One region of the Klebsiella sp. KE9456 genome, then DNA from elsewhere that is predicted to be linked to it. Evidence: predicted binding sites of a transcription regulator. Region 1 holds the regulator's gene; each other region holds the start of a gene.
What was found. Region 1 encodes CRP, which controls carbon source genes, mostly activating them, when cyclic AMP is high. Its sites were predicted from a motif close to ATGTGANNNNNNTCACAT; they were not measured.
Positions count from the first base shown of each region.

Region 2: pth (aminoacyl-tRNA hydrolase) is a predicted target of CRP. The motif match lies at 4,810-4,827, and genes of this name have one in related genera.
Region 3: ABK821_RS05705 (sugar transporter) is a predicted target of CRP. The motif match lies at 1,987-2,004, and genes of this name have one in related genera.
Region 4: ABK821_RS10165 (NupC/NupG family nucleoside CNT transporter) is a predicted target of CRP. The motif match lies at 4,624-4,641, and genes of this name have one in related genera.

Region 1 covers NZ_JBDYQK010000027.1:9,642-17,712, reverse strand. Annotated here, with positions in the region: gene ABK821_RS21755 (YccS/YhfK family putative transporter) at 1-1,880, opposite strand, end outside; gene crp (cAMP-activated global transcriptional regulator CRP) at 1,932-2,564, opposite strand; gene ABK821_RS21745 (OsmC family protein) at 2,869-3,273, shown strand; gene ABK821_RS21740 (phosphoribulokinase) at 3,322-4,191, opposite strand; gene ABK821_RS21735 (YheU family protein) at 4,227-4,445, opposite strand; gene ABK821_RS21730 (hydrolase) at 4,442-5,440, opposite strand; gene ABK821_RS21725 (ABC transporter ATP-binding protein) at 5,625-7,529, opposite strand; gene kefG (glutathione-regulated potassium-efflux system ancillary protein KefG) at 7,708-8,071, shown strand, end outside.
Region 2 covers NZ_JBDYQK010000009.1:33,805-41,875, forward strand. Annotated here, with positions in the region: gene lolB (lipoprotein insertase outer membrane protein LolB) at 1-211, shown strand, start outside; gene ispE (4-(cytidine 5'-diphospho)-2-C-methyl-D-erythritol kinase) at 211-1,068, shown strand; gene prs (ribose-phosphate diphosphokinase) at 1,242-2,189, shown strand; gene dauA (C4-dicarboxylic acid transporter DauA) at 2,467-4,146, shown strand; gene ychH (stress-induced protein YchH) at 4,508-4,783, opposite strand; gene pth (aminoacyl-tRNA hydrolase) at 5,056-5,640, shown strand; gene ychF (redox-regulated ATPase YchF) at 5,758-6,852, shown strand; gene ABK821_RS10845 (small membrane protein) at 7,669-7,791, shown strand.
Region 3 covers NZ_JBDYQK010000004.1:141,498-149,568, reverse strand. Annotated here, with positions in the region: gene ABK821_RS05710 (MarC family NAAT transporter) at 1-59, shown strand, start outside; gene ABK821_RS05705 (sugar transporter) at 713-1,912, opposite strand; gene ABK821_RS05700 (PhzF family phenazine biosynthesis protein) at 2,118-2,909, shown strand; partial or broken gene ABK821_RS05695 (PhzF family phenazine biosynthesis protein) at 2,915-3,118, shown strand; gene ABK821_RS05690 (MFS transporter) at 3,174-4,493, opposite strand; gene ABK821_RS05685 (phosphoglycerate dehydrogenase) at 4,559-5,509, opposite strand; gene ABK821_RS05680 (dihydrodipicolinate synthase family protein) at 5,595-6,479, opposite strand; gene ABK821_RS05675 (iron-containing alcohol dehydrogenase) at 6,500-7,645, opposite strand; gene ABK821_RS05670 (four-carbon acid sugar kinase family protein) at 7,821-8,071, shown strand, end outside.
Region 4 covers NZ_JBDYQK010000008.1:113,010-121,080, reverse strand. Annotated here, with positions in the region: gene ABK821_RS10190 (ion channel protein) at 1-716, shown strand, start outside; gene ABK821_RS10185 (DUF2502 domain-containing protein) at 946-1,281, shown strand; gene tnpA (IS200/IS605 family transposase) at 1,428-1,844, opposite strand; gene ABK821_RS10175 (transposase) at 1,867-3,075, shown strand; gene ABK821_RS10170 (Nramp family divalent metal transporter) at 3,121-4,356, opposite strand; gene ABK821_RS10165 (NupC/NupG family nucleoside CNT transporter) at 4,706-5,908, shown strand; gene ABK821_RS10160 (EAL domain-containing protein) at 5,950-7,713, opposite strand.

The DNA.
Region 1 (8,071 bases):
TCCAGACGTTGCTGACAGCGCTGGAGCGCAATTTCGCACGACTCCAGATAACGTTGCGCTAAATCCGGCGTCAGCATATTGTGCTCGCGCGCCAGCGTTGTCATGGCATTAATATGTTCGACGATGAACTGGCTATGGGTGACCCACAGCTTCATATCTTCCAGATAGTGTGTGTTAAAACCAGGTTCCAGCATCGCCTGATTCAGTGAGTTAAACAGCGCATTATGGGCCTGATTGACGCGCATTCGCTGATAGGCCAGCGCAGGGGCCTGATGATCGTCGCTAAGAATAAGCCGGATGGCTCCCTGATCGGCTTCCAGCGCATCGTGGGCGTTTTTGCGTAGCAGGCCGCTCTGCCACTGCGGCCATAACCAGAGCATTCCGCCGAAGGCAATCAGGCAGCCAATCAGCGTATCAACCAGCCTGGCAACAATAATCTGTTCGCCGTTCAGGGTGAGCAGTTGCAGGGTATATACCGCCGTAACGGTAAACCCGACCATCGCCCAGCCGTAATTCTTACGAATAATCAGGTAGCTTAATAGCGTGATGAAGAGCATGGCGGTTAGCGTATAACCTTCCGGGACGTGAAAATGCAGCGTCAGTCCGGCGATGACTAATCCGGCAAATGTCCCGGCAGCCCGGTGGACGATCCGCACCCGTGTTGCGCTGTAGCCGTTTTGCGTCACGAAGAGCACGGTCATCAAAATCCAGTAGGGTTTTGGTAAATGCAACGCGCTGCCCATCAGGCTGGCGACACTCAGCATTACGCTGATGCGCGCCGCGTTACGTAACGCCGGTGATTTAAGCGACAGATAGCTTTTCAACGCCGGTAGCAGCGGCAGGCGGCGGGTTTTATCCGCCATCAGATTTCGGGAGTACAGAGGGCGCTGGGTGCGTAAAACCCGGGCAATGCGACTGAAATGCCAGGCGCAAAACTGGCCGACCGGGTTATCCGGATGCTGCCAGGCGATCTTTTCCAGAGCGCCGATCTGTTTATCCATCTGAAAGCGCTGAGGATAGCGATGGTAAAGCAGATCATCCGCCAGTTCGCGCAGTCGAGCGGCGATGGTTTGCGCGTTCCAGCGAATTACCGCTTCTGCGTGGCTGCGCTCCACCAGTTTCTGCACCTCTTCCGGTTGGTGCAGGCTGACGGAGATGTGCTCCTGGAGATCCAGACCAACCTGGAAAGCGCGCAGCAGGCGTTTATGATCGCTGTGCTGGTTGGCCGCCAGCATATGCATCTGCTGGTAGCACTGGGTAATCAGATCGACCACTTTTTGTTGGCGGTTGAGCAGGGGCGGCAACGAGGTGGCCGGATCGGTATGCTGGGTCAGCAGGCTGTATTTGGCTTCACAATAACTGGCCAGCTCCCGATAGAGCAGGCTCAGAGATTCGCGCAGCGGCTGTTCGCGCCACAGCCAAAACCAGAACCAGTTAAAAATTCCATACCATAGGGTGCCGAGTGCATAGATTAGCAACGGTTCCTGGATCGGCATATTGCCTGCAAGGCTCAGAGTAAAACTGGCGGCGATAAGCGAGGCGGGTAACAATCTCGCATGAAGCGAACTGATTTCGGCAGTAACGCCGAGAATCAGGGTCAGCCCGGTCAGGATTAGTGGTAAAGGAATTTCCCGCTGCAGAAGGAGCTGGACAATCAGGCTACTGCCAGCGAACAAGCAGCCGCCAATGATCAGGCGCTTAAAGAAGCGTTTATGCGGTGTATCCAGACCGGCAATATTGCAGCAGGCAGGAACGAGGGAAAACAGGAGTCCCTGCTGTAAATGACCAAGAAGAAGTCCCGTTGCAACTGGCAGACATAACACCAGCGTTTGCCGCAGTGCATAGTTGACTTCCGGGTGATAAATCAGCCTGCGCCACATGGGGAGGAAACAAAAACGGCGTATTGTCAGACAATACGCCGTTTTACCGACTTAACGGGTACCGTAGACGACGATAGTTTTACCGTGCGCGGAGATCAGGTTTTGATCTTCCAGCATTTTCAGTATCCGGCCAACGGTTTCGCGGGAGCAGCCGACGATCTGACCAATTTCCTGACGGGTAATTTTAATTTGCATACCGTCGGGGTGGGTCATTGCATCCGGCTGTTTTGCCAGATTCAGCAGCGTCTGAGCGATGCGACCGGTAACGTCGAGGAAGGCAAGGTTACCCACTTTCTCAGACGTAACCTGCAGGCGACGCGCCATTTGCGAAGAGAGACGCATCAGGATATCCGGGTTTACCTGGATCAACTGACGGAATTTTTTGTAGGAGATTTCAGCCACTTCACATGCGGTTTTAGCACGTACCCAGGCGCTACGTTCCTGACCTTCTTCAAACAAGCCTAATTCACCGATGAAATCGCCCTGGTTGAGGTAAGAGAGGATCATCTCTTTGCCTTCTTCATCCTTGATGAGTACAGCCACTGAGCCTTTAACGATGTAGTACAGCGTTTCTGCTTTCTCACCCTGGTGGATCAGCGTGCTCTTTGAGGGGTACTTATGAATGTGGCAATGAGACAAGAACCATTCGAGGGTAGGGTCTGTTTGCGGTTTGCCAAGCACCATGCGCGGTTATCCTCTGTTATCAGCTATCTCCGGGTGCCGACACTACACGGCATCCGGGCATGCAATCGTATTAAATCCCTGTACCTGGGAATCTGGCTGGAATTTTTCCGCAGCCTGTAATGTGAACTCCTCTGCATACATGCAGTACATCAATGTATTACTGTAGCATCCAGACTGTTTTAGCATAGCTTTCGCTGCATGTCTCCTGGTGTCTCGCTTCAGCATGACCCAGGTCGCCTTCCGTTGCCAGAATTGTTATGTGCGCGTAATCTGTCAGGAAAATTACAGCTCTGGAGTTCAATTTATGCAAGCGCGAGTGAAGTGGGTTGAAGGGTTAACCTTCATTGGAGAGTCGGCTTCTGGTCACCAGATTCTGATGGACGGGAATTCCGGTGATAAAGCCCCCAGCCCGATGGAAATGGTGCTGATGGCGGCGGGCGGATGCAGCGCGATTGACGTCGTCTCCATTTTACAGAAGGGGCGCCATAACGTCACCAACTGTGAAGTCAAGCTGACCTCGGAACGTCGGGAAGAGGCGCCGCGTCTGTTTACCCATATTAATCTGCATTTTATCGTGACCGGTAAGGCGCTGAAAGAGGCTGCCGTTTCTCGTGCTGTTGACCTGTCAGCGGAAAAATATTGCTCGGTGGCGCTGATGCTGGAGAAAGCGGTAAATATTACCCACTCTTATGAAGTGATCGAAGAGTAAGCCAACAAGACCCCGGCAGACGTTCGCGCTACCGGGGGGAGTCATTCGTTAACTGATTTTCCTGCCTTCCATCAGCCGCTCGACCAGCGGCGTCATGATCAGCTCCATCGCCAGTCCCATTTTGCCTCCCGGTACAACCAGAGTGTTCATATGTGAGATAAACGAGCCCTGAAGCATGGCCAGAAGCCAGGGGAAATCGATGTTTCTCAGATTACGGAAATGGATAACGACAAAGCTCTCATCCAGTGAAGGAATGGCTTTGGCCGCAAAGGGATTGGAGGTATCCACCGTGGGAACGCGCTGGAAGTTGAGATGGGTACGCGAAAACTGCGGGGTGATGAAATTGATGTAATCCTCCATTGAGCGAACGACGGAATCCATTACCGCCTCACGGGAGTGCCCGCGTTCGCTGGTGTCGCGGATAAGCTTCTGGATCCACTCCAGATTGACGATGGGCACGACGCCGACCAGCAGGTCGACATGGCTCGCGACATCATGCTGCGGCGTAACGACGCCGCCATGCAGCCCTTCATAAAACAGTACGTCAGTGGGTTCGGGGAGTGGTTGCCAGGGGGTGAAGGTCCCCGGCACCTGGTTCCACGGTACGGCTTCATCATAGGTATGTAAATACTTGCGCGACTGACCTTTGCCGCTCTGCCCGTATTCAACGAAAGTCTGTTTCAGCAGGCCGAAGTCGTTCGCTTCAGGGCCAAAGTAACTGATATGCTTGCCCTGATCCCGCGCCTTGCGGATCGCCATGTCCATTTCCGGGCGGGTATAGCGGTGAAAGCTGTCGCCTTCCACTTCAGCGGCGTGCAGGTTTAACTGCGCGAAGATTTTGCGAAAGGCGAGGCTGGTGGTTGTGGTTCCCGCGCCGCTGGAGCCCGTGACGGCAATCACCGGATGTTTGGCAGACATAACAACTCCCAGGGTAAACGATAGTGTGCGCCGCTTTAGCCGTGAAACTGCTTGCGGGGCATGATGTTGACCGTCTCGTGCAGTTCTGACCACACCAGCACGGCTTCTCCGCTTTTTAGCTGTTGTTTAACATCAGAGACTTTATCTGTCAGCGAACGTTCATGCTCACCATAATCGGTGCCTTCGCGTAATACAAAGCTTTCAATCAGATTATCCAGCGTTTCGGGATCGAGATCCTGCCAGGGAATAATCATATTTTCCCTCCTAACCAGCGGGTTAGCCAGGCCGGAATCCGTTTTTCCAGCCACATCTCTGGCTTACGCAGCGTACCGCCGACGAAACCAACATGCCCGCCGTGCTCCGTTAGCTGATATTCGACATTTGCCGGAAGCTGTTCCTGCGGGGGAATCGAATGGTGATCCATAAAAGGATCGTCTTTCGCATGAATAATCAACGTTGGTTTCGTGATATCGCTTAAGCGCGGCATGGCGCTGCACTGGCGATAGTAGTCCAGCGCATCGGCAAAACCGTGGATCCGGGCGGTAATGCTGTCGTCAAACTCCCGGATGCGGCGCATGCTTTTTAGCTGACGTAAATCGACGGGCAGCGAGCCTGGATAGGCTTTGAGTTTGCGCGCGGCGTTAGCTTTCAACAGGTTGAGCAGGTAGCGTTGATAAACACGGGAAAACCCTTTGTCCATATGATAGCTACAGGCTTCCAGCATAAATGGCGCTGAGACGATCACTGCGGCATTGACGGGAATATCGTCGCCTTCTTTCGCCAGCAGGCAGCCTAACATATTGCCTCCGAGGGAATAGCCTACCGCGGCCGTCGGCACGCAGCCATATTCGCGCTGGAGCCAGCGCAGGAACCAGGTGGCATCTTCCGTTTCGCCTGAATGGTAGATGCGGTTATTGCGGTTCGGCTCGCCGCTACAGCCGCGAAAATGCATCACCACGCCCAGCCAGCCACGCTGCATCGCCGCATGGATTAAGCCGTGGGCATAGGGGCTATGCAGGCTGCCCTCAAGGCCATGAAACACCACCAGGCGCGGTTTATGGCGCGCCTGGGAAGGATCTTCGCTCCATGCCAGATCAACAAAGTCGCCGTCCGGTAATTCAAGGCGCTGCCAGTGTGGTGTGAAACGGAGCTTGCGACGGATTAGCCGCGGCAACATGGTTTGCAAATGACGATTGCTTACGCCGCGCATCGGATGAAACTGCTGCGAGTCGTCTTCAGGAGGCGTCATTTCAGTGGGGGTAATATCAACCATAGCACCAGAGCTGTTCGGAATCTTTATACATACTATACCGCGCATAAAATACGCAGGTTAGCCAATATGTGGTCTTGTGGCCAGGCGAAACCCGCGTTGCTCTGAAGTTTGACATTGCTCTTGCGCGTTTAGCATGTCTGACCGGAATAGTGGGCCACCTTTAACTCTCCTGCAACATTTGCTCCAGTTGTTCCTGGGCTTCCAGCCAGGCCATTTCACACTCTTCAAGCGAGGATTTGGCGCTGGCCTGTTGCTGTAAACACTCTGTGAGCTCTGCTTTGCGGCTTTGCTCGTATAAACCGCTGTCGCTGAGCTTCTCCTCGATCAGCGCCAGTTTAGCGTTCAACTTTTCCATCTCTTTTTCCAGACGGGCAATCTCTTTACGCAGCGGCTGGGTTTGAGCACGCAATTCGGCTTCCCGACGCTTTTGGTCTTTACGTGCCTGCGCGCTATTGCTGTTCTCTTTCGATCCCGCTGGGGATTGATTTTCCTGTTTTTGCGTATCGCTCAACCACTGCTGGTAGTCTTCGAGATCGCCGTCGAAAGGTTCGACTTTGCTATCGTGCACCAGATAAAGATCGTCGGTGGTGGAGCGAATCAGATGACGGTCATGCGAGACCACCACCAGCGCGCCTTCAAAATCTATCAGCGCTTCGGTCAGGGCCTGACGCATATCAAGATCGAGATGGTTGGTGGGCTCATCCAGCAGTAACAGATTTGGCCGCTGCCAGACGATTAACGCCAGAACCAGGCGCGCTTTCTCGCCGCCGGAGAAGCGTTTTGTCTCTTCATTGACCTTGTCGCTCTGGAAGCCAAAACCGCCAAGATAGTCGCGCAGTTTCTGCTCCGTCTCCTGCGGCGCCAGACGCGCCAGATGTTGCAACGGCGATTCGTCCGCACGCAGAAATTCAAGTTGATGCTGAGCGAAATAGCCGAGCTTGATGCCCTTCGCCAGAGCAATTTCACCGTGCAGCGGCTGTAATTCACCGGCCAGCAGTTTTATCAGCGTTGATTTACCGGCGCCGTTACGCCCCAGAAGACCGATACGTGAACCCGGGACCAGATTCAGCTTGATTGAGTCGAGAATCACTCGCTCACCATAACCCGCGCTGATCTTTTCCATCTTCAACAGCGGGTTGGGCAGGCTTTCCGGCGCGCGGAAGCTAAAGTGGAACGGGTTATCAACGTGGGCCGGAGCAATGAGCTCCATGCGTTCAAGCATTTTGATGCGGCTTTGCGCCTGTTTGGCCTTGGTGGCTTTCGCGCGAAAACGGTCGATATAGCTTTGCAGATGTGCGACACGCTGCTGCTGGCTCTCATACATCGCCTGCTGTTGCGAAAGGCGCGTTGCGCGCTGAATTTCAAACGAACTGTAATTACCGGTGTACTCAAACATCGTCTGTTGTTCGATATGGATAATCTTATCGACGATCGGGTCAAGGAAATCACGATCGTGCGAGATCAGGATCAGCGTACCGGTATAACCCCGAAGCCACTTTTCCAGCCAGATGACCGCATCGAGATCGAGGTGGTTAGTGGGTTCATCAAGCAGCAACAGGTCGGAGCGGCAAATCAGCGCCTGCGCCAGGTTAAGGCGCATACGCCAGCCGCCGGAAAAGTCGCTTACCGGCCTTTCCAACTGGTCATTGCTGAAACCCAGACCGTGCAACAGGCTGGCGGCGCGTGAGCGAACGGTCCAGGCGTCGATGGCGTCCAGTTTGCCGTGTATCGTCGCAATAGCATGACCGTCGTTGCGTTCGTTGGCCTCGCGCAAAGCGGCCTCCAGATTGCGGAATTCGCGATCGCCATCAATAACATAGTCAATGGCGGGCTGTGGCAGCGCCGGGGTTTCCTGATTAACCCATGCCAGCTGCCAGCTGCCAGGGAAGGTCGCAGAGCCGCCATCGGCGCTGATCTCGTTTTTCAACAGCGAAAGCAGCGTGGATTTACCGCAGCCGTTTTTACCCACAAGGCCAACTTTTTGCCCGGGGTTGATAGTGGCAGTCGCGTTGTCCAGCAGGACGCGTACGCCGCGACGAATCTGTAACGAGGAGAAAACAATCATAAGGCGCCGTATGTTCTGACTATGTTAATTTGTCATTATGATAATGTAGTGTGGAGCGAAGCGCTCGCTCAACCGGGCCGCAATGGTAGCCCAAAATGAAGATGATACACAAAGTCATTCTGGTTGCGTCGGAACGCAGCCGCTGCACAGGCCGCCAGAAGACGTTCGGGAGGGAAAGATGTCTCAGGCAGCGAAAGTCTTGCTGTTGTATGCCCACCCAGAATCTCAGGATTCCGTGGCCAACCGGGTTTTACTTGAACCGGCGTTACAACTGCCGAATGTTACCGTGCACGATCTCTATGCACATTATCCGGATTTTTTTATCGATATCGCCTGTGAGCAGGACCTTCTGCGCCAGCATGAAGTGATCGTTTTCCAGCACCCGTTATATACCTGGAGCTGTCCGGCGCTAATGAAAGAGTGGCTGGATAGAGTGTTAAGCCGCGGTTTTGCCAGCGGAGCGGGAGGGAATCAACTGGCGGGAAAGTACTGGCGCAGTGTGATAACGACCGGAGAACCGGAGAGCGCCTACCGACGTGATG
Region 2 (8,071 bases), on a different contig from region 1:
GATTATTGGCCTGCCTGGCGCGGCCACTGATTACGCGCTGGATGACCAGTACCGCCTGCGCAAACTGAGCTACAGGCAAAACGGTAAAACCTGGCGCGTCACCTGGGACAGCTACTCCACCGACACGAAACCTTCGCTACCGACCAATATGGAACTCAACGATGGTCATCAGCGCCTCAAGCTGAAAATGGATAACTGGATTGTGAAATGATGACCCGCTGGCCTTCTCCCGCAAAATTGAACCTGTTTTTATATATTACCGGCCAGCGCGCCGATGGTTATCACAGGCTGCAGACGCTATTTCAGTTTCTTGACTATGGCGATACGCTGACTATTGAACCGCGTGACGATGGCAAACTGCAACTGCTGACGCCGGTTGACGGCGTGCCTGATGAAGAGAATCTGATTATCCGCGCGGCCAGGCTACTGATGCGAACGGCGAAACACGCCGGGAAGCTTCCGGCCGGTAGCGGCGCCGATATCCGTATCGACAAAATTCTGCCGATGGGAGGCGGTCTCGGCGGCGGTTCGTCCAACGCCGCGACCGTGCTGGTAGCGCTCAATCACTTATGGGGTTGCGGCCTGAGCGAAAATCAGTTGGCGGATTTAGGTTTGCAGTTGGGTGCCGATGTGCCGGTATTTGTCCACGGCCATGCGGCTTTTGCCGAAGGCGTCGGTGAAATTCTGACCCCCGCCGATCCCGAAGAGAAGTGGTATCTGGTGGCCCATCCCGGCATCAGTATCCCTACGCCGATCATATTTCGCGATCCTGAACTCCCCCGCAATACACCCCGGCGGTCACTTGAGACGTTATTAAAATGTAAATTCGGTAATGATTGCGAGGTTATCGCAAGAAAACGTTTTCGTGAGGTTGATGCGGCGCTTTCCTGGCTGCTAGAATATGCGCCGTCGCGCCTGACTGGCACCGGTGCCTGTGTGTTTGCTGAATTTAACACGGAATCCGCCGCTCGTCAGGTGCTTGAAAAAGCCCCGGCATGGCTGCATGGCTTTGTGGCGCGAGGTGTTAACATCTCTCCGCTCAAGCAAGCGCTGCTCCAGGCCTGCTGATTTCAGCAACGATGGAGAAAACGCCGGGGAAACTGAGTTACGGTGACAACGTCACCTTGTTCCAGACGTTGCATCGGGCTCTTTAAATACACCGCCTGGATGAAATCGTGCCCACCCGCACTTTTTTTTGGCTCATTTCATCCACCACTGGACGCATGCCTGAGGTTCTTCTCGTGCCTGATATGAAGCTTTTTGCTGGTAACGCCACCCCGGAACTAGCACAACGTATTGCCAACCGTCTGTACACTTCTCTTGGCGACGCCGCTGTAGGTCGTTTTAGCGACGGCGAAGTCAGCGTACAAATCAATGAAAACGTACGCGGTGGTGATATTTTCATCATCCAGTCCACTTGTGCTCCCACCAATGACAACCTGATGGAACTGGTTGTTATGGTCGATGCTCTGCGTCGTGCTTCGGCAGGTCGTATCACCGCCGTTATCCCTTACTTCGGTTACGCTCGTCAGGACCGTCGTGTTCGTTCTGCTCGTGTGCCTATCACCGCAAAAGTGGTTGCCGATTTCCTCTCCAGCGTTGGCGTCGACCGCGTGCTGACCGTTGACCTGCACGCCGAGCAAATTCAGGGCTTCTTTGACGTTCCGGTTGATAACGTATTCGGCAGCCCAATCCTGCTGGAGGATATGCTGCAGCTGAACCTGGATAACCCGATCGTGGTTTCTCCGGACATCGGTGGCGTTGTTCGCGCCCGCGCGATCGCCAAACTGCTGAACGATACCGACATGGCGATCATCGATAAACGTCGTCCGCGCGCTAACGTTTCTCAGGTGATGCACATCATTGGTGACGTTGCAGGCCGTGACTGCGTTATGGTCGATGATATGATTGATACCGGTGGTACGCTGTGTAAAGCGGCGGAAGCGCTGAAAGAGCGTGGTGCAAAACGGGTCTTCGCCTACGCGACGCACCCGATCTTCTCTGGCAACGCCATTCAGAACATCAAAAATTCGGTGATTGACGAATTTGTCGTCTGCGATACTATTCCGCTGACGCCAGAAATCAAAGCGCTGGATAAAGTTCGTACCCTGACGCTGTCTGGTATGTTGGCCGAAGCGATTCGTCGTATCAGCAACGAAGAATCTATTTCTGCTATGTTCGAACATTAATCGAGCCTGGCATAAAAACCCGCTGCGGCGGGTTTTTTTTGTCCCTGAACTTTTATTCCACAAAATCATTTCGGACACAGTAAGGCGGCAACGAAAATGACTGGCAACAGGTGGCTGACGCGCGGGGAGTCATGCGGCGCGTTACGGCCAGCAAGGTCCAGATCAGCCGGCGACCGCCGCCAGTACTGGCTTTCGGAATAATGACGTGGGAATGACTAATGCCTCCTTCACCTGCCATTCAGTTGACAGATGATGCGCTTATGGATCAAACATTATTGTGAACAGATTATTTTCCTCACATGTGATGCCTTTCCGCGCCCTCATCGACGCTTGCTGGAAAGAAAAATATACCGTTTCGCGGTTTACTCGCGATGTCATTGCCGGGATAACCGTTGGGATTATCGCTATTCCGCTGGCAATGGCGCTGGCTATTGGCAGTGGCGTGGCGCCTCAGTACGGTCTTTATACCTCGGCGCTGGCGGGGATCGTCATTGCGTTAACCGGCGGGTCGCGCTTTAGCGTTTCCGGTCCGACCGCCGCTTTCGTGGTCATTCTGTATCCCGTCTCGCAACAGTTCGGCCTTTCAGGGCTGCTGGTGGCGACATTACTTTCGGGGCTGTTCTTGATTTTTTTTGGTCTGGCGCGCTTTGGTCGCCTGATTGAATATATTCCGCTATCGGTCACGCTCGGCTTCACCTCAGGGATCGGTATTACCATTGGTACCATGCAAATTAAAGATTTTCTTGGTTTGCAGATGGCGCATGTACCTGAACATTATTTGCAGAAAGTCGCCGCACTGGTCATGGCGCTGCCGACCATTAATCTGGGTGATGCCGTCATTGGCATTGTCACACTGGGCACGCTGATTATCTGGCCTCGCCTTGGTATCCGGTTGCCAGGACACCTCCCGGCCTTGCTGGCGGGCTGTATGGTTATGGGCGTGGCTAACCTGCTTGGCGACAACGTCGCCACCATTGGCTCGCAGTTCCACTATATTCTCGCCGATGGTAGCCAGGGTAACGGTATTCCTCAGTTACTGCCGCAACTGGTACTGCCGTGGAATATGCCAGGTTCAGACTTCACGCTTAACTGGTCTTCATTACAGGCGCTGCTCCCCGCTGCGTTCTCAATGGCCATGCTCGGGGCGATTGAATCTCTACTCTGCGCCGTGGTGCTGGATGGTATGACAGGCACCAAGCATAAAGCCAACAGCGAACTGATTGGTCAGGGTCTGGGGAACATTGTCGCCCCCTTCTTCGGGGGAATTACTGCCACCGCAGCCATCGCCCGTTCCGCCGCTAACGTCCGTGCTGGCGCGACCTCGCCGATTTCCGCTGTGATCCACGCGCTGCTGGTGATCATGGCGCTGCTGGTCCTCGCGCCCCTGCTCTCCTGGCTACCGCTTTCCGCAATGGCGGCGTTGCTGCTGATGGTGGCATGGAATATGAGTGAAGCGCATAAGGTGATTAACCTGCTGCGCTACGCGCCAAAAGACGACATCATTGTGATGCTGTTGTGTATGTCGCTGACCGTGCTATTTGATATGGTCATCGCCATCAGCATCGGTATTGTGCTGGCCTCCCTGCTGTTTATGCGGCGGATTGCGCGTATGACCCGCCTTGCGCCAGTTAATGTCGAGGTTCCGGATGACGTGCTGGTGCTGCGCGTCATCGGGCCGCTGTTTTTCGCCGCCGCTGAGGGGCTGTTTACCGATCTGGAGACGCGAATCACGGGCAAACGCATCGTGGTGCTGAAATGGGATGCGGTGCCGGTGCTGGATGCCGGCGGGCTGGATGCCTTCCAGCGCTTCGTGAAAAAGCTGCCTGAAGGCTGCGAACTGCGCGTCTCCAACCTCGAATTCCAGCCGCTGCGTACGCTGGCCCGTGCCGGCGTCAAACCGATTCCGGGTCGCCTGAGCTTCTACCCGGACCGTAACGCCGCGCTGGCGGATCTTTAATTACCCGGCGGCAGGCCCCGCGCCTGCCGCACCATCTTGCCGGGCACCTGGCTCTCCTCCATATCTCCTTCGTCAATGCGGTTCCTGCTCTATGGCGTAACGAAGCGTCGGCTGATTTACGCATGGTATCTGTGTAGATTACGCACATCCGAATGCCCTGCATCACCGCGCATCTGGATGTCCGCCGATGCAGGCAATAGTGATCCAGGGAGTAAGACACCATGGGTAATCCGTTCAATAGCATCGCCACGAAAGTGCGCTCACAATATGATGACCAATACAGGGGACAATAAGTGGACTGCCTGAACAGGCTACATTAAAACGCACCAGCCGTTATCAACGGCTGGTGAAAGGAATTTACTTAACTGTGGCGATGCTGATCGCGACGGCAGCGTTTATCATAGTGGCGAACCCACCAGTATCTGTCGCTGACCTGCTCATGACCGCCGATACGTGCGCCCGCCAGCCACAGCACCGCGCCAACAAAAATACTCAGGATCGCGCCATGCGCGAAAATCTGCGGCAGGTCAAGCTGTGGAAGCTGGTTTAAAATAGAGTAGCCAACGCCGACAACCATGACGACCAACCCCATCCCCATCAGCACATTACCGAGTAACGAAGCGTTTCTGCGTTTCATATGTCACCTCCGGAACCTTGGGTTGCATGGGAATATCCCCAAATCCTATGGGTATAGTATAGACAATGACCAATCTGCTGATTGCGTGAGCGGTCACATAAGCACACCGCGCGCTAACAAAAATTTACAAATAAGCCCCTGAACAATATCAAATTCTAATTATTCAACCGGGTAATTATCCTTATCCGCCGCGCTTCGTTGGCAGAGTTTTGTCAACCGTGCGCGCAGACAGTACACTACGCCCCAGAGAACGATCCATGCAGGATAAAAAAGTGACGATAAAACTGATTGTCGGCCTGGCGAACCCCGGCGCTGAGTACGCGGCAACCCGCCATAACGCGGGTGCCTGGTATGTGGATTTACTGGCTGAGCGTCATCGTGCGCCGCTACGTGAAGAGAGCAAATTCTTCGGCTACACCTCGCGGATTACCCTTGCGGGTGAGGATATTCGTTTGCTGGTCCCGACGACCTTTATGAACCTTAGCGGTAAAGCCGTCGCCGCGATGGCGACCTTCTTTCGTATCAATCCGGATGAAATTCTGGTCGCCCACGATGAGCTCGACTTACCCCCCGGCGTTGCTAAGTTCAAACTTGGCGGCGGTCATGGGGGACATAATGGACTGAAGGATATCATCAGCAAGCTGGGTAATAACCCGAACTTTCACCGCTTACGCGTGGGAATCGGTCATCCAGGTGATAAAAATAAAGTCGTCGGTTTCGTCCTGGGCAAACCGCCAGCCGGTGAACAGAAGCTGATTGATGAAGCCATTGACGAAGCGGCTCGCTGCACTGAAGTGTGGATGAAAGATGGGCTCACCAAAGCGACCAATCGTTTACACGCGTTTAAAGCGCATTAACCGGTCGACGTGCGGAATTTTTATCACGCACCGTGTATAATAGGCGTAGTTATTAACTTTTCTGCAATCTGTTCATCGTAACAGATTGATTATCCAAAGATTAAGGTGATTTAAATCATGGGATTCAAATGCGGTATCGTCGGTTTGCCCAACGTCGGCAAATCCACCCTGTTCAATGCGCTCACTAAAGCGGGTATTGAAGCGGCCAACTTCCCCTTCTGTACCATTGAGCCGAACACCGGTGTCGTGCCGATGCCCGATCCGCGTCTGGACAAACTGGCTGAAATCGTCAAACCGCAGCGTATTTTGCCCACGACGATGGAATTCGTTGATATCGCAGGTCTGGTAAAAGGGGCCTCTAAAGGTGAAGGTCTGGGTAACCAGTTTCTGACCAACATCCGCGAAACCGAAGCTATCGGCCATGTGGTGCGCTGCTTTGAAAACGACAACATCATCCACGTAAATAACAAAGTGGACCCGGCTAACGACATCGACGTGATCAACACTGAGCTGGCGCTGTCCGATCTGGACACCTGCGAGCGCGCTATCCACCGGGTGCAGAAAAAAGCGAAAGGCGGCGATAAAGACGCTAAAGCAGAACTGGCGGCGCTGGAAAAATGCCTCCCGCATCTGGAGAACGCCGGTATGCTGCGTGCCCTGAAAGACCTGACCGATGAAGACAAAGCCGCCATCAAATACCTGAGCTTCCTGACGCTGAAGCCAACTATGTATATCGCAAACGTCAACGAAGATGGCTTTGAGAACAATCCCTATCTCGACAAAGTTCGTGAAATTGCCGCCGCCGAAGGTTCCGTGGTGGTTGCGGTGTGTGCGGCCGTTGAGGCTGATATCGCTGAGCTGGACGATGCCGATCGCGATGAATTTATGGCTGAGATGGGTCTGGAAGAACCGGGTTTGAACCGGGTTATCCGTGCCGGTTACGAGCTGCTGAACCTACAGACCTACTTCACCGCCGGCGTGAAAGAAGTTCGCGCATGGACTATCCCGGTTGGCGCAACCGCCCCTCAGGCAGCGGGAAAAATCCATACCGATTTCGAGAAAGGCTTTATCCGCGCGCAGACGATCGCCTTTGAAGACTTTATTACCTATAAAGGCGAACAAGGCGCGAAAGAAGCCGGGAAAATGCGTGCAGAAGGTAAAGATTATATCGTGAAGGATGGCGATATTATGAACTTCTTGTTTAACGTCTAATGAGAATGGCTCGTCTCATGAGGTTTTATCCAATCTCATGAAAACGCCAGAATCGGTAAAATCCACGCTATTGCGTGGATTTTTTATACATTTCCTTCCCTATTGCCGTATCTTCAGCAGCGGCCAGCCTTAAAATACCGCCGATAAATCATTACACCATCATATATCTGGCCGTATAACACCGTATTTTCTCTCTCCCGGATATCGACCGATCGGTTGCAGCCGCGTTTATCATCCGAAGTTCTAACTCCGCTCCGCGGTTATGAGAATTATTCGCCCGCCGGGGGCAAACGCCCGGACATAGCACTTCTGATGCAAACCCCTTCTCTTCCCCGCACAAAATGAATGCAGCAGGAACGAATTAATGTTCGGGAATATGTAAACCAGGATGACTCACTGGCTTGCACAGGTTTATATTACAATCGCCACATTAATTCGTAATGTCATGATTCGCTCCCCGAGAAAAATTAAAACTAATTCCCCCCATAAATACCAATAGCCATAATAATCACCACCGACACGTTATGCCGACATACCTCACTTAATAAGTGAATAACGACGACGCCTTAAAAATTCATTGAATGAATTGAGAGAAAAATGATTATTCAGCAAAATAAGCGGTCACAATGACTGATTAACAAAAAGCGCGTTATCCATTCATTGCAATTACTTATCAATACAGTTCATATCCTCACCAGCGAAATTTATTTCATATTTTCATTTTACGACAATAGGATTTTTCTTAATCTTATTATATATTAGTTCATGCCAGCCAGCACTCGCTCTGACATTAACGACACACGTATGAGGTATGAAATGGGAAACCTATTTTTCCTTGGGCTCGCTATTGTACTTTTAATCATTTCAATAGCATCTTTTATGTCATACATCAGAGACAGACGAAGAATCAAAAAAACATTTCAAAGCAGAAGAAGGTAAGACGGATGATTAACGATTCCCGTAAATAAATCAATCTGCATATGATTTACACACAGAACAGCAAAACAATCAAGATATGAATAAAATAAACGTCACTATTCATTCCTGTCATTATCGGATGATAGCAATCCAATATCATTATCACAAAATAAACCCAATTTCTACACCATCAGATGGTAAAAAGGCATTCAATTCAGAATTACGGTTATTATCGTGATACATGGTGCAATAAATTTATTTCAGTCGGATAACTTTCGTCACGTACAACCGTAAATAACAC
Region 3 (8,071 bases), on a different contig from region 1:
TGGGGGTGCAGTTCATTATTAACGGCGTGCTGGAGATCATTACCAAGTATCACGCCTGATGGTGCAGGCATCGGGATAAAAAAGCCTGCCGATCGGCAAATGCTTGTCAGTTAAGGGCTGTCAGTTGCATTTATGGCTGGCTGAGCGGTTCTGTCAATCGGTGGTTATGGCGAACATGGCGCGTTTTTCGTTTTCGCCCATTCAGATTCCGTGGTCAGTTCCGTTCACGATAAACTCGCGGATATTCGTTATATCCACAGCGTGTGAACGGGCAGGGGGACGTTTCGCCCGTCCCCCTGCACCCCCGGCATTGCGCTGAAAACCTGCTGCTGCGCGGTCCGCTCCACTCCGGCTTCATCTGGCGGACCGGGCGGGACTCGACGTCCCTGTCTCGACCCGCCCTCTGGCCGCCGTCCTGGCGGCCAGTCCTGGATGCGCGCCTGCGTTCCCGCCAGGTTTCCTTGATGCGCCCAACCCCCATGCGGTGAGTCCGTTATTCGTCAGGGGCTTTTCAGAGGCTGAAAGTCATAAAAAAAGTTATATCCTTTATATTTCAGCCCGTATCAGCTCAGTTAGTGAATCAACCGAATCAGATTTTCGTTTAAACCACCGATAATGCGATTGCCAGAGGCAAATAAAACAAAAGACAACACCGATGATTTGCTTAAGTGAACGGCATTGGCCGATCGGCAGGCTTTTTTCATCACCGAAGTCAGGAGTGGTGTGGTTGCTGGTCTTCCAGTGAGGTTGGCCAGCGGCGGAAAATCATTACCGCCCACACCAGCGCGATCAGAGCCGGGATTGCGCCAACATAACCAATAGAAGCCATCGACAACTGGGTACTGACCTGACTGCCCACCAGCGCGCCCGCGCCGATACCGATATTAAAGATCCCCGAGAACAGCGACATCGCCACATCGGTGGCATCCGGCGCTAAGGCCAGCACTTTCACCTGCATTCCGAGACCAATGATCATAATGGCCATCCCCCAAAAGACGCTGAGCAGCATCAGATGGTTGGCGTTGTGCGATGCGGGCAGCAGCAGCAGCAGGCAGGCCAGCAGCAGGCCAATCGCGGCGTTAATCAAGCCGGAAGCATGGCGGTTGCCGAGTTTACCAAACAGGATGCTACCGACAATGCCAGCGCCACCCAGAGTCAGCAACAGCACGGTGGCGAAATTATTGCTCAAACCGGCGACAGTTTGCACGAATGGCTCAATATAGCTGTAGGCGGTATAGTGCGCCGTGACCACAATGACCGTCAGCAAATAGATACTGAGCAACGCCGGACGGCGGAAAAGGACTGGCAGGCTTTTCAGTGACCCCGAGTGTTCGCTCGGTAGTGTTGGCAGCAGCCTGATCAAACACGCCAGCGTGACCATCGCACCCAGACCAATGACCAGGAAGGTTGTGCGCCAGCCAAAATATTGTCCAACAATGCGGCCAATTGGAATGCCGAAGACCATTGCCAGAGCGGTACCGGTGGCAATCAGGCTCAACGCCTGGGCGCGTTTGCCGTAGGGCGCCATGCGAATAGCCAGCGCAGAGGTGATTGACCAGAACACCGCATGAGCGAAAGCGATACCAATCCGGCTAACGATCAGGACGTTAAAGTTCCACGCCAGGAATGACAATATGTGGCTGGCAATAAACAAGACAAACAGTATCACCAGCAGTCGGCGTCGTTCCATCTTGCTGGTTAACAGCATAAAGGGCAGAGACATCAGGGCGACGACCCAGGCGTAGATGGTGAGCATAATCCCGACCTGCGCGGTTTCCATACCAAAGCTGTCGGCAATATCTGACAGCAGGCCGACTGGCGCAAATTCGGTGGTATTAAAGATAAACGCCGCTATCGCAAGCGTGACTACGCGAAGCCACGCAACTTTGCGTGAAACCGTCTTTGTCATCATAAATTCAGGAGTGGTCACGAAGAGGAAAGATGAGCCACGATCTTAAAACGATTGCTGATAAAAATACAATCATTTCGTGATCTATATCTCATTTTTGCTTTGGCTTGATGACGGTGGCTAACAGATTAATTTTTCTATAGAACGTGTGCATTTTACGTGTTTATGTCATGTTATCGATAAGCAAAAAAAATGAAAGGGCAGAATCATGCAGGAAATTAATTTTTATCTGGTTGACGCATTCAGCAATGTTAACTTTGGCGGTAATGCCGCAGCGGTTTGCCCACTCACTGAATGGCTACCGGATGCAACGCTGCTAAAAATGGCGCAGCAGCATAATCAGTCGGAAACCGCGTTTTTCGTCCGTACGGATGAAGGATATGAGCTGCGCTGGTTTACGACCCAGTATGAGATAAATCTCTGCGGCCATGCGACGCTTGCTGCCTCGCACGTGATTTTTGAATATCTTAATCACCCGTCATCGACGATTGTGTTCAGTACTCGTTTTGTTGGCGAGCTGCGCGTAACGCGCACTGGTGACTGGCTGACGCTGGATTTTCCGGCCTGGGCCTCAACGGTTGTCGAGCAGCCGCCTGCGGATCTGTTGACCGGTCTGGGGCTGAATGAGGCACAGGAGGTTCGCGTAGCACGCGATTACCTGGTGATTTTAGGCGATCGCCAGCAGGTGGAAGCCGTGCGCCCGGATATGCAGCGGCTTCAGCATCTGGGTAAAATGGTCTGTATTAGCGCAGCCGATGCTGAATATGATTTCGTTAGCCGCTTCTTCTGCCCGGGTGAGTCGGTCGCTGAAGATCCGGTAACCGGCTCAACGCACAGTATGCTAATTCCGTACTGGGGTGAAAAACTCGGCAAAACGGAAATGCTGGCCCGTCAGGTTTCGGCCCGCGGCGGCGATCTGCGTTGCCAGTGGCGCGGCGAACGGGTCTTAATCGGCGGGCAGGCGACGACCTATTTAATCGGCAAGATTACGCTGCGTTAAGGAGAGAGGCGGTGTGGGAAGATCCGGTGACCGGTTCGGCGCATACCATGCTGATTCCATACCGGGGCGCGAAGCTGGATAAAAGCCAGATGCTGGCGCGTCAACTTTCCGCGCGAGGCGGCGATATTCGCTGTACGCTAAAAGGGGAAAGGGTCTTAATGAGTGGGCAAGCTGTAACGTATTTGCAGGGCGAAATTTTCATTCAGTGATCCATTTTTCTGCTGAGATATCAGCGCCCGGTTTGCCCGGACGCTGATATGCGCCTCAATGCTGTTTCACCGTATTTAAATCGCTTGCTTGTGCGGTTTTCTCACTAATAGGCTCGACTTTTCCAAGTAAAAATAAATAGTTAAGTATTCCAATAACCACCAGGATCGCGGAGAAGATCAAGGCCCAGGTGAAGGAACCGGTTGTCGCGACTATCGCGCCGGTAATGATGGGCCCCACGGCGCCTCCCATATTAGATACGGTGTTTTGTAATCCGGCGACGATAGAAACACTATTTTTGGGGGCGACATCCCCGGGCAATGCCCAGACTTGTGAGGCGGCAACCGTCGTGCCTGATTTCGCCACGCATAATAAAAAGACGGTCATGAAGACTGAGTCAGTCAGAGGGGCAAAACCTATGCATAGCGCCATAAGTAGCCCGATAGTCAGGAAGAGTTTACGTGTTACCGTCAGGGAAAAGACCTTTTTATGTACCAGACGGTCAGATGCCCAGCCAGCAAAAACCTCAATCACCATTCCGCACAATAGCGGTAACGCCGCTACCATACCCATTTTAATAAAGTCCATTCCTTTATCTTTCACAAGGTAAGTGGGCAGCCAGGTGATAAAAAAATAGGAGGTATAGTTAATGGTAAAGAATCCGATACACATGGCCCAGATATTACGGTAGCGCAGCAGTTTGTACCATTTTATTGGTAATACAGATTTATCGCCGTGCCTCTGTTTTTGTCCGTCACGAATATGGCGGATTTCTGCTTCACTGATTGCTTTGTGTTCTTCCGGATTTTCAGCATAGACAAAATACCAGGCGATAACCCAAACCAGTCCGACGCCACCAATAATCAGAAAGGTCAAACGCCAGTCGAAGGTATATATCATCCAGACGATCAGGGGCATAGCGACTGCGCCGCCAAACTTGGAGGCACTATCAAATAAACCTGATACGGTCGCGCGTTCTTTGTCAGGGAACCAGCGTGCCGCAATTCCCGCATTACTGGGGTAGGCGGCTGCTTCACCCACGCCCAGAGCCAGACGTAGCGCCAGAAGAGACTTAAATCCGGTGGCAAGTCCCATCATTGAAGTGGCGATTGACCACCAGGCCACTGCGAGGCCAAGACCTTTCTTCTGACCGTAACGATCGGCAAACCATCCGGCAGGAATTTGCAGTAGTGAGTAAGACCAGAAGAACGCCGCCATGATGAAGCCCATCATTTCAGGATCGAGTTTTAGTTCATCAATCAAATGCGGTGCGGCAGCGGATAAAACGGTACGATCGATATAATTAATGGCGATAGCGAGCCACATTAATCCAGCGATCCACCAACGAATACGTGTATTGAGAGCGACCTTATTCATATATTCGGCTCTTAAGTAGATGTTTATCATATTCAGTGGGAATGCGATGCTTCCCACCTCGTTATTTACAGTGAATTCATTATATTTTCTGGGCGTTGCTTGCCGATGATGCAGGCAATAATATTATTCACGCAGCGTTCACTGATATTGCTGATGGCGCCATCGGTATAACCAGCAATATGTGCAGTAGGAATAAAGTTGGTTAAGGTAAATAATGGATGTTGATGACAGGGTTCATGTGCAAACACATCTGCCGCCGCGCCAGCAAGGTGGCCGCAACTCAAGGCATCATATAAATCCTGTTCATTCACGATCCCCCCACGAGATACATTAATTAAAAATGCACCTTTTTTCATTTGGTTAAGCCGAGGGGCAGAAAAAAGGCCTTCAGTTCCAGACGTTAAGGGAATGTGCAAGGTGATAAAATCACTGCGCTCAGTCAGGGTATCCAGCGAGACATACTCAATCTGATGCTCACGGGCAAAGGCTTCATCTTGCCAGTCATCACAGGCCAGGACCCGCATGTTAAACCCGCGCGCTCTTAGCGCGACCTGTTTACCAATATTACCTAAACCAACAATGCCGATAGTCTTGCCGTAGACATCGGTGGCAAAAATTCGCGGCCAGTTACCCGCGCGGGTTTCTTCAATTGCCTGTGAAAGCTGACGTGCGCTATTGAGAATTAAGGCAAAAGCGAAATCAGCAACGGCGTGTTTATTGGCATCTGGTACATTCGTGACGAATATCCCTCTCTGGCGAGTGGCATTAAGATCAATGTTATCGACGCCGACGCCGTGTTTACAGACGATTTTTAAATTTGGCGCTTTCTCCAGTAATATTTCATTCACATCGGTAAATGCGACTATCATTGCAACGGTATCGGGCAGATGTGCTTCGAGTTCACTAAAAGGGGCATCAGCGGCAAGTTGAATTAATTCAAGATCGGCGTTTCTGAGCGCTGTACATGGCGCTGCGTCATATTTTGCAAATGACGGTGAGGTACAAATCACTTTCATATCCAGAACCTGTCTATTTAGCGACGTTAATCATCGCAAGATTGAAGACCCGTTCCGGCGCGAGTCGCGCCGGAGGACGAAACGGTTATTGCAGATAAGTGTTAATGATCCCTTTAATCTGCGACAGTTGTTGCTCACTAAACTGCACCGCATAGCGGCTGTCGCCAACCTCGTGGCCCATTAGCTGTAATGCCTTTTTGACCGCGGCTGGCGAGAACGCCACTTTATAAAGATCGGTACGTAGTCCGGTCACACTCTCCTGGGCCCTGCGAGAGCCTTCAATATTACCGGCCTTAAACTGTGACCAGATGGCGTTGATCTCGTTTGGTGCGACATTAGCCAACCCGGAAATGCAGGCGCTGCAGCCATCGACAAACCCCTGATGGATCAGTGAATCAGGGCCATTCAGCACGTTAAAATCGGCAATATCCTGTACCGCATCGAGGAACCCCTTCAGGCTTTCATAACTGCCTGCGCTGTCTTTGATGCCGATAATATTCGGATGTTTTGCCAGCGCCCGCGCGGTTTGCGGTTCGATTGTATTGCCCGTTCGCGCCGGGATGTTGTACAGAAACACCGGAACGCTCAGCGCGTCGGCGATGGCGGTATAGTGGCTGATAAGCTCCTCCTGTTTAAGCGGCACGAACCACGGGGTGATCACCGATACTGCGTCAACCCCCAGTTTTTCAATTTGCTTACCCAGACGAATGGTTTCGCGGGTGGATACTTCGCCAATGTGCGCGACCACCGGTGCTTTTCCGGCGGCTTCTTCCACGCAGGCTTTGGCGACGGCGACTTTTTCCGCCTCATTGAGTACAAAGAACTCGCCGTTGGTACCGCCGCAGAAAATACCGTTGCCCGCCGCCATCTGCCGCCGGACCTGCTGTTTCAGCGCCGGGATGTTCACTGCGCCATCGACGGAAAAAGGTGTGACAATGGCGGTCAAAACGCCGGTAATTGAATTGCTCATTCTGGTTTATCTCCCTGGTTTTATAGCTGTGGAAACAGCGTGCGATAAATCGCCTGGACCTGGTCCTGGTTGACGCTGCATGGTGCGTTATTCATTAACCGTTTAACGTTAAGCGCTGCTTCGCTGAGTTCGCCGATGCTCTGCTGCGGGACGCCCAGGGTGGCGAGGTTGTCGGGCAGCTGTAGTTTTTTCACCAGCGCTGCAAGCCAGGCTACCAACGCGTGTGATTTTTCTTCAGCGCTGAGAGTCAGGTCGGCATCGGGAAGCAGTTCCCAGACCTGGGCGAATTTTTCCACCGCATGCGGACGCACCACTTTCATACAGGGTGCCAGCAGGATGGCGTTCGCCACGCCATGGGGCAGATGATACTTGCCGCCCAGAGGATAGGAGAGAGCGTGGACCAGGTGGGTGCCCGCATGGTTAATCGCCACCCCGCCATAATAAGAGGCCCACAGCATCTCCAGTTTAGCCGTCAGATTCTGCGGATCGGTCACCGAAAGCTCGATATTGCGTACCAGCTTGTGCAGGCCAATCAACGCGGCGTTATCGCTAATCGGATTAGCGACCGTTGAGGTAAAGCATTCAAGCAGATGGCATAGCGCATCAATGCCGGTAGAAGATGCGATATGCGCGGGCATGCTGGTGGTTAACTCCGGCAGCAGGGCGACATAGTCCGGCAACAGTACCGGAGAGATAATCCCCACTTTGGTGTTCTGTTCCGGGATCGCCAGGATCGCGTTTGGTGTGGCTTCGGAACCGGTTCCCGCCGTCGCCGGGATCAATAATGATGCCACTTTCTGCTGCGGTTTTTCTCCCTCCAGCAGCGCGGTCAGCCCCGGCGAGCTGGGATGCAGCAGGACGGAGAGCAGCTTGGTCACATCCAGAACGCTGCCGCCACCGATCCCCACCACCATTTCCGGCTGGTCTGCGGTGACGAGACTATAGATCTGCGCCATATCATGCTGGCTCGGTTCGGCGGGAACCGCATCAATCATCTGTACCTGACGGCCTTCATCTTCCAGAAGCGCGCGAATCCGCCGCGTGGCGTCGAGTTTGCCAACATTGGTATCGGTGATCAGCAAAATCCGTTGTTTGCCTGCCAGCAGCGGGCGCAGGGCGGTAAACGCGCCCGCGCCGCTAATCAGAGTGCTGTTAATGGTTGCCACGTCTCTCTCCTGTCATTTGAATGATTGAATTTAATCATTCATGCTCGTATCACTCGCTTAGTGGAGAGAAGTTATAATTTATACAGCGAGTGAATAAATTGAACTTGCTCACATTTAATCAATTGTGATTGAATATAATCATTATCAGCTTCCAACAGCGAGATAAGGGATAACGATGGGCAGTGGCGATAATAAGGTGCTGGTGCTGGTGCTGGCTGATGACTTCACTGGCGCTAATGACGCAGGCGTTAGCCTGGCGGAGAGCGGAATGCGGGTTGAGGTGGCGTTCACTGCGGATTATCAAGGTGAGGCGCAGGCATTAATCCTCAATAGCGACAGTCGCGCGTTGACGGGTGAAGAGGCGGCGCGGCGTGTCACGCATTTACTACAGGCGGTCTGGCCACGTTTTCAGCCGCGGTGGATGGT
Region 4 (8,071 bases), on a different contig from region 1:
TGAATAGCGACAACGATGTGCCATTATGGGACAGGTTATTTGCCCCGCTGCTCGCCGCATCAGCGGGTTCTTTAACCACAATGTTATTTTTTCACCCCCGCTTTTCACTGCCCATTCCCGCTTACTCTCGGCTGCACCTCGTAGACATTTTTAGCGGCGCCGTCGTTACGCTTATTGCGATTGCCGTCGGTATGGTCGGCGTCTGGTGCTTGCCGCGTTTACACGCGCTAATGCAAACCCTGAAAAATCCGATACTGGCCCTGGGTATCGGCGGCTTTTTATTGGGGGTACTTGGCGTCATTGGCGGACCTGTCACACTGTTTACAGGCCTGGATGAAATGCACCAGTTGGTTTTTAACCAGACATTAACCGCCAACGATTTACTGCTTATTGCTCTGGTCAAGCTGGCGGCGCTGGTGGTGGCTGCCGCCAGCGGCTTTCGGGGCGGTCGAATATTCCCGGCGGTGTTCGTCGGCGTCGCACTCGGCCTGATGCTGCATACGCATGTGAATGCGGTCCCGGCCGCAATCACCGTCTCCTGCGCGATTCTCGGGCTGATGCTGGTGGTGACGCGTGATGGCTGGTTGAGCTTGTTTATGGCCGCCGTCGTGGTGCCGGATGCCACCCTACTCCCGTTGCTGTGTATCGTTATGCTTCCGGCCTGGCTGCTACTGGCCGGAAAACCGCTGATGCTCGCCAGACGGCGCAATAACTAAACACGATGATTTCGCTGTTTACGATAGCAGATTTCAGCGCGATACCAGGGCTGCGGATCTCCAGAACGAAACGGGCAAAAAGCGGGCGAACGTTGTCGCCATCTATACGTTAACTTAACAAAACGTGCTCCCACTAACGATTTAAGAGTCCCCCGATGCGACGGAGCTTTACCGCTCCGTAATATCCGGGCAAAGGCCAATAATGGCCCCGATCGTGAAGGAGAAGAGTATGTTCAGGTCACTGATTCTGGCTACGGTGCTACTGGCTTCGGCCCCATGGGCTGTAAATGCCGGGGAAATCACCCTGTTGCCATCAATAAAATTGCAAATCGGCGATCGCGACAATTATGGCCATTACTGGGACGGCCACGGCTGGCGTGACCGAGATTACTGGCGCAGACACTATGAATGGCGCAATAACCGCTGGTATCGCCACGACAATGGCTGGCATCGTGGCTGGGATAAACGCGCGGCTTACGAGCGTGGATATCGTGAAGGCTGGAACGATCGCCATAACCGACACGGCGGCTGGGAAGATGGGCCAGGGGATCGCTGGCATCCTTAATCGCAAAGGCATCCTCTGCCATCTTTCTTACGTCTGAGGTATGTCAGCACTCAGAGGGGAACCAGATGGTTCCCCACTCTATATTTTATCTGTAGCGCCGTAAAACCCCATCCTTCAGGGCGGGGATATAAGGCGTGGTTTTTAAACTAGCCAGGTGTTTCCTGTTGCTCAATGTACTGGCGAATAATGGATATTGGTGCACCACCACAACTCCCTGCGAAATAACTTGGTGTCCAAAGAACCCCTTTGTAGTAATAACGCTGCGCAATGTCAGGACGATCCCGTCGAAGCAATCGACTCGAAACTCCTTTGAGGCTGTTAACCAGATTTGATACTGCGATCTTTGGCGGGTAGTTGATCAGTAAATGCACGTGATCGCATTCTCCGTCCATCTCAACCAACTCAACATCAAAATCAGCACAGACGCTGGCAAAGTAGCTACGCAGTTTTTCAATCGCATCCTGATCAAATATTTTTCGCCTGTATTTTGTGACAAAGACCAAATGAACATGCATCAGGAATACACAATGTCTGCCACGGCGAATATCGGTTTCATTTTTCATAGACCAAAGTATAATAGGTGAAATGAAACGCCTACAAGCTTTTAAATTCCAGTTAAGACCAAATGGTCAGCAGGAGCGTGATATGTTGCGCTTCGCTGGGGCTTGTCGTTTTGTTTTCAATCGGGCGTTAGCACTTCAGAATGAGAATCACGAAGCAGGGAACAAATACATTCCCTATACAAAGATGGCTTCATGGCTCATTGAGTGGAAATCTGACACAGAGACACAATGGCTGAAAAAAGCCCCATCACAGCCGTTACAGCAATCACTGAAAGACCTTGAGCGAGCCTACAAAAATTTCTTTCAGAAACGGGCTGCTTTCCCCCGCTTCAAAAAACGGGGTCAAAATGACGCATTCCGCTACCCGCAGGGCGTGAAGCTCGATCAGCCCAACAATCGAATATCGTTGCCAAAGTTAGGGTGGATACGCTATCGCAACAGCCGTGAAGTCATTGGCGAAGTGAAAAACGTCACGGTCAGCCAGTCATGCGGCAAATGGTACGTCAGTATCCAGACAGAATACGAAGTGGCTGATCCGGTTCACAACGCAGAGTCAATGGTCGGACTGGATGCCGGAGTCACAAAACTCGCCACACTTTCAGATGGCACGGTATATCAGCCCGTCAACAGCTTTAAAGCAAGCCAGCGTAAGCTGGCAATGCTCCAGCGACAATTAAGCCGCAAAGAAAAGTTCAGCGCAAACTGGCAGAAACAGAAGCGAAAAATCCAGCGTTTTCATTCGCACATTGCCAATATCCGGCGGAACTACCTTCACAAAGTCACCACTGAAATCAGCAAAAACCACGCAATGATCGTCATTGAGGACTTGAAGGTCAGTAACATGTCGAAATCGGCAAAAGGTACGTCAGAACAGCACGGGCGAAACGTCAAAGCCAAATCAGATTTGAACCGTTCGATACTGGATCAGGGCTGGTACGAAATGCGCCGTCAACTTGAATACAAGCAGCTTTGGCGCGGCGGTCAGGTGTTGGCAGTCCCTCCGGCATATACCAGTCAGCGGTGTGCCTGCTGTGGTCATACAGCGAAAGAAAATCGCCAGTCACAAAGTAAATTTGAGTGCCTTGAATGCGGATATATCGAAAATGCCGATATCAATGGGGCACGTAACATCTTAGCGGCTGGACATGCCGTGCTTGCCTGTGGAGGGAGGGTGCAGTCAGACCGCCCGTTGAAGCAGGAACCCACCGAGGCGAGTCAGGCTACGGTCTGAACGCTGTAGGAATCCTCGCCCTTTAGGGCGGGGAGGATGTCAAGACTAACCAGATATCGTGCCGACAATCAGCCAACCGTTGAGCACCACCACGATCGCGACGATCGTCCATCCCAGCAGTTTCAGCCAACGGGCATTAACTAAGTCGCCCATCAGTTGCGAATTGCTGGTGAAGATAAGCAGCGGCACCAGCGCCAGAGCGATACCGAAACTCAGTAATACCTGGCTCATAACCAGAATGCGTGTCGGATCCAGTCCCATCAGGATGACAATAAATGACGGCAGCATCGTCACCGTCCGGCGAAACCAGAGTGGTATATGGAAGCGGATAAAACCTTGCATGACCACCTGCCCCGCCAGCGTCCCCACCACAGTGGACGACAAACCGGCGGCCATCAGACTAAGGCCAAAGATGGTCGCCGCCGCCTGACTCAACAAAGGTTCCAGAGTCAGGTAAGCCTGATCGAGGTCGGCAATACCGCTGTGGCCGCTGAAATGAAAGGCCGCGGCAGCGGTCGCCATCATCGCCAGGTTAACAAAACCAGCGATAGTCATGGCAACCGCCACATCCCAGCGCGTGGCGTTGTAGCGTTCTTTACGCGTCCCGCCGCGCAAATCCTGAGTTAGCGAAGAATGCAGGTAGATAACATGCGGCATGATCGTCGCCCCCAACACCCCGGCGGCAAGAAAAACCGCTTCCTGGGTCGGCAGCGACGGAATAAGCATCCCCTTCGCCAGCGGCGCCATCGCCGGTTGAGAGAAGATGAGTTCGACCACATATGCCGCGGCGACAAACAGCAGCAGTCCGCCGATCACTTTTTCCAGCGGTTTTTGACCACGACGCTGTAACATCAGAATCAGGAAGGTCGCAATCCCTGTCAATACGGCACCCTGAAGTAATGACACGCCGAACACCATCTTAAATCCAATGGCCGCACCGACAAACTCAGCAAGGTCGGTGGCCATGGCGATGATTTCCGCCTGCACCCAGTAAAACCACACCACCGGACGCGGATAGTGATCACGAATTTGCTCCGCCAGATTTTTACCGGTGGCAATACCCAGCTTTGCCGACATGACCTGAATCAGCATCGCCATCAGATTCGCCCAGACCACAACCCACAGAAGTTGATAACCAAAGCTGGCCCCGGCCTGGATATTGGTGGCGAAATTACCCGGATCGATATAGCCAATGGCAGCAATGAACGCAGGCCCCATCAGGGCGAGCTTAATCTTGCGCGCTGCGCGACCACTGCTATTCTCAACGCGACTGCTTGTCATTTTCTGCCTCTGAAAATATAGCCTTTGCTATGTTTCATGCTATCAAAGTGCGAATGATTATCAAGTTCATTTGTAAAGGTGATAATGATTACTGTGATAGGGGGGAGCAATAGCGGGCCAATAACGGAAAACTGAGGTTGATAAACGTTGCTTTATCTCACCGTCATCAGAATAGTACATCGGTGCAACTTTTAAAACCTTTACGCAACATAACAAAAATCAATGATCGATCACTATTCTTTCCCTTCTTCACATATCCTTGCAATAATGTGCTCTGCATCTCGTTTTCTTTTAAACTGTTACATAAAATGTGCACAGAAATTTAACCTGCCTCATGTTTGGAGCAAATATGGACCGCGTCCTGCATTTTATTCTCGCGATCGTAGTGGTTGCCATTCTGGCCCTGTTGGTCAGCCACAACCGTAATCAGATTCGTGTACGTTACGTCATTCAACTGCTTGTCATTGAAGTGTTACTGGCCTGGTTCTTCCTGAACTCTGATATTGGTCTGGGTTTTGTACAAGGCTTCGCCGGGATGTTTGAAAAACTCCTCGGTTTTGCCAACGAAGGGACAAACTTCGTCTTCGGCAGCATGAACGATAAAGGCCTGGCTTTCTTCTTCCTGAAAGTGTTGTGCCCCATCGTTTTCATCTCCGCGCTGATCGGTATTTTGCAACATATTCGTGTCCTGCCGATTATCATTCGCGCAATTGGCACCGTACTGTCCAAAATCAACGGCATGGGTAAACTGGAATCCTTCAATGCGGTCAGCTCGCTGATTCTGGGCCAGTCGGAAAACTTCATCGCCTATAAAGATATTCTTGGGAAAATGTCCCGCAACCGCATGTACACAATGGCAGCGACAGCGATGTCGACCGTCTCTATGTCTATCGTGGGCGCGTACATGACCATGCTGCAGCCGAAATACGTTGTGGCGGCGCTGGTGCTCAACATGTTCAGTACTTTCATCGTTCTGTCGCTCATTAACCCGTATCGCGTGGACGAAAGTGAAGAAAACCTGCAGATGTCCAATCTCCATGAAGGACAAAGTTTCTTCGAAATGCTGGGCGAGTACATCCTGGCGGGTTTTAAAGTGGCGATTATCGTCGCTGCAATGTTGATCGGTTTCATCGCGCTGATTGCTGCGCTGAACGCCCTGTTCGCCACCGTGACCGGCTGGTTCGGCTACAGTATCTCCTTCCAGGGGATCCTTGGCTACATCTTCTATCCGATCGCATGGGTAATGGGCGTACCTGCGGGCGAAGCGCTGCAGGTAGGGAGTATTATGGCAACCAAACTGGTTTCTAACGAATTCGTCGCGATGATGGATCTGCAGAAAATTGCCGCTACGCTCTCTCCACGTGCGGAAGGCATCCTTTCTATCTTCCTGGTCTCCTTCGCCAACTTCTCCTCTATCGGCATTATCGCGGGGGCGATTAAAGGATTGAACGAGGAACAAGGTAACGTGGTTTCCCGTTTCGGCCTGAAACTGGTCTATGGTTCGACGCTGGTGAGCGTGCTCTCTGCGTCTATCGCCGCCCTGGTGCTGTAATTAGCAACCTGTATTGCGAAGCCGGGCAAGCCCCGGCTTTTTCATACCCGCAATTCACTCAAGGGTTGCGGTTTACCAATCAGATATCCCTGTAAATAATCGACGCCTAATTGCAAAAGCCGGGTTCTCTGCTCCTGGGTTTCGACATACTCCGCAACCACCTTCATATTTTTAGCCTTCGCCATTTCAATAATGGATTTAACCATAATGACATCTAGCGGATCGGTTGCGATATCACGCACAAAGCAACCGTCTATTTTTACAATATCAGCCTGTAAATTTTTCAGGCGCTCATAGTTGGCGTAGCCGGTGCCAAAGTCATCAATAGCGATACTGCAGCCGAAATTTCGTAACTGTTGGATGTTATACATACTGATTTCAATATCAGAAAATACCTGCTCTTCGGTCACCTCAATGGTTATCGTCCCCGGCGCCAGGTTGTAACGTTTAAACAGCATGATAATTTGCGCCGCGCTATCTTGTTGCATCAATGTGTGAGGCAGCAGGTTGACCGAAAAATGCTTACCCGGATAGTGATGCAGGACGCGGCATAACGCTTCCAGCACCTGCATATCAAAACGCTGGCTCAGGTTGAACCGGCTAACCAGTGGAATAAACTGCTGCGGCATGATGATGGCGTTACCGCAGCGCATCCGACAGAGTATCTCGTAATAACCTTCTCCAGTTGCATTCTGAATAGGCTGAGCATATAGCAGCAACGAGCCTTTATTAATGGCGTGTTCAACCTGTCTGAGCAGATGAAGCTGTTCGCTTGAGCGCTCGGGAATTTGTCCCTGCCCCATATTCAATGCCCCTACGCGAGAGGTTTCCCCAGCCTGCTCACGCCATCTAATCCTCATCCTCTCGCTACGTGCATAGATATCTGCCATATAAAACAAACAGACAGTAAACGAAATTAACACGGAAAGAACAAATGCTAGTGAATACTCAATGCTTACCCCATGTAAAAAATTCGGATGATAAACAACGAGTAAAAATGCTGATATGGACCATAAAATGCGAATCAGCGTCTGTCCCAGACGCCCAATACCTACGAAGTACAAAATAAAAACAAGAGGAACTAAATAACCTCCAATCAAATCAGAAATATAAGGCGTACAAAGCACAAATAATATGGTGACCAGGGCAATAAACCAGTACAACGTAAATATTCTATGCCCATACGCCAGACACGGCTGGCAATGATTGCGCCAAAATACACGTGCATATCGCGGACTGATAATCATCCGCAATGGATAATAGAACAGCGCCGTAAAAATTAATCCCGCACTAATCAGACTTTGTATATCGATAATTGTGTAGATTATCGATATATGGCCGAAATAACCAGACATTGCCACTGGAAACGAGAAAAATTGCCCCACCACATACATGCTACCTTTCAACAACAGCGGGGCGAAGAAACCGGCCCAAAAAATCCGCATGCCCCAATGCTTCCCCCTCAGGCCGCTGCGCCAGCGTCTTCCAGACTGAAAGCGAATAATCGCGCAGGAAACAAGAACCGGGATGAGCTGGCAAAACAACAAAATCATCGCCTGCGGTAACGCCAGACCGACAATCAGGGTATTATCGATTGCAAACGTGATAATCAATGGTACAACAGCATACCGACCAAATATAAAAAGGAGTGAATACATGGCGCTCAACGGTAACCACACCAGATAGAGTTGATTCTCACCAAGGAAAATTTGTGGGGAAATAAATCTGGAAAGAGGGATAGTAATAAAACAGATCAATAACGCCAGCAGAGTTCTTTTAATTTTAACAGCAGAATAGTTAATCATTATTGTTGTTATTAACTCGCTCAGCATAACATCTATATGAACAAATATTATGCTGCTTAATAATGGCAGGCAAGATATTAAATCGAGAAAAAATCTGAAATTACCTTTCGCTAAGGGATATGCCTGTTATGGACAAAAAATCATTCGAGATGCATTGGGGGTCCACTGAATGCCTTCCCTGGAGCGGGTATGAGTCAGTAACCGTGGTGAGCGACAAAACTGTCGGAGCAGATCTGAATGCACGGACGACGCCTCTTAAGAGCGCATTTCATGGAGGTGATGCATCACGCAGCGACTAGCAAAGGAGTCATCGTAGGGGGACGCATCCAGGTCAAGTTGCAAGCGCGTTAACGATGAA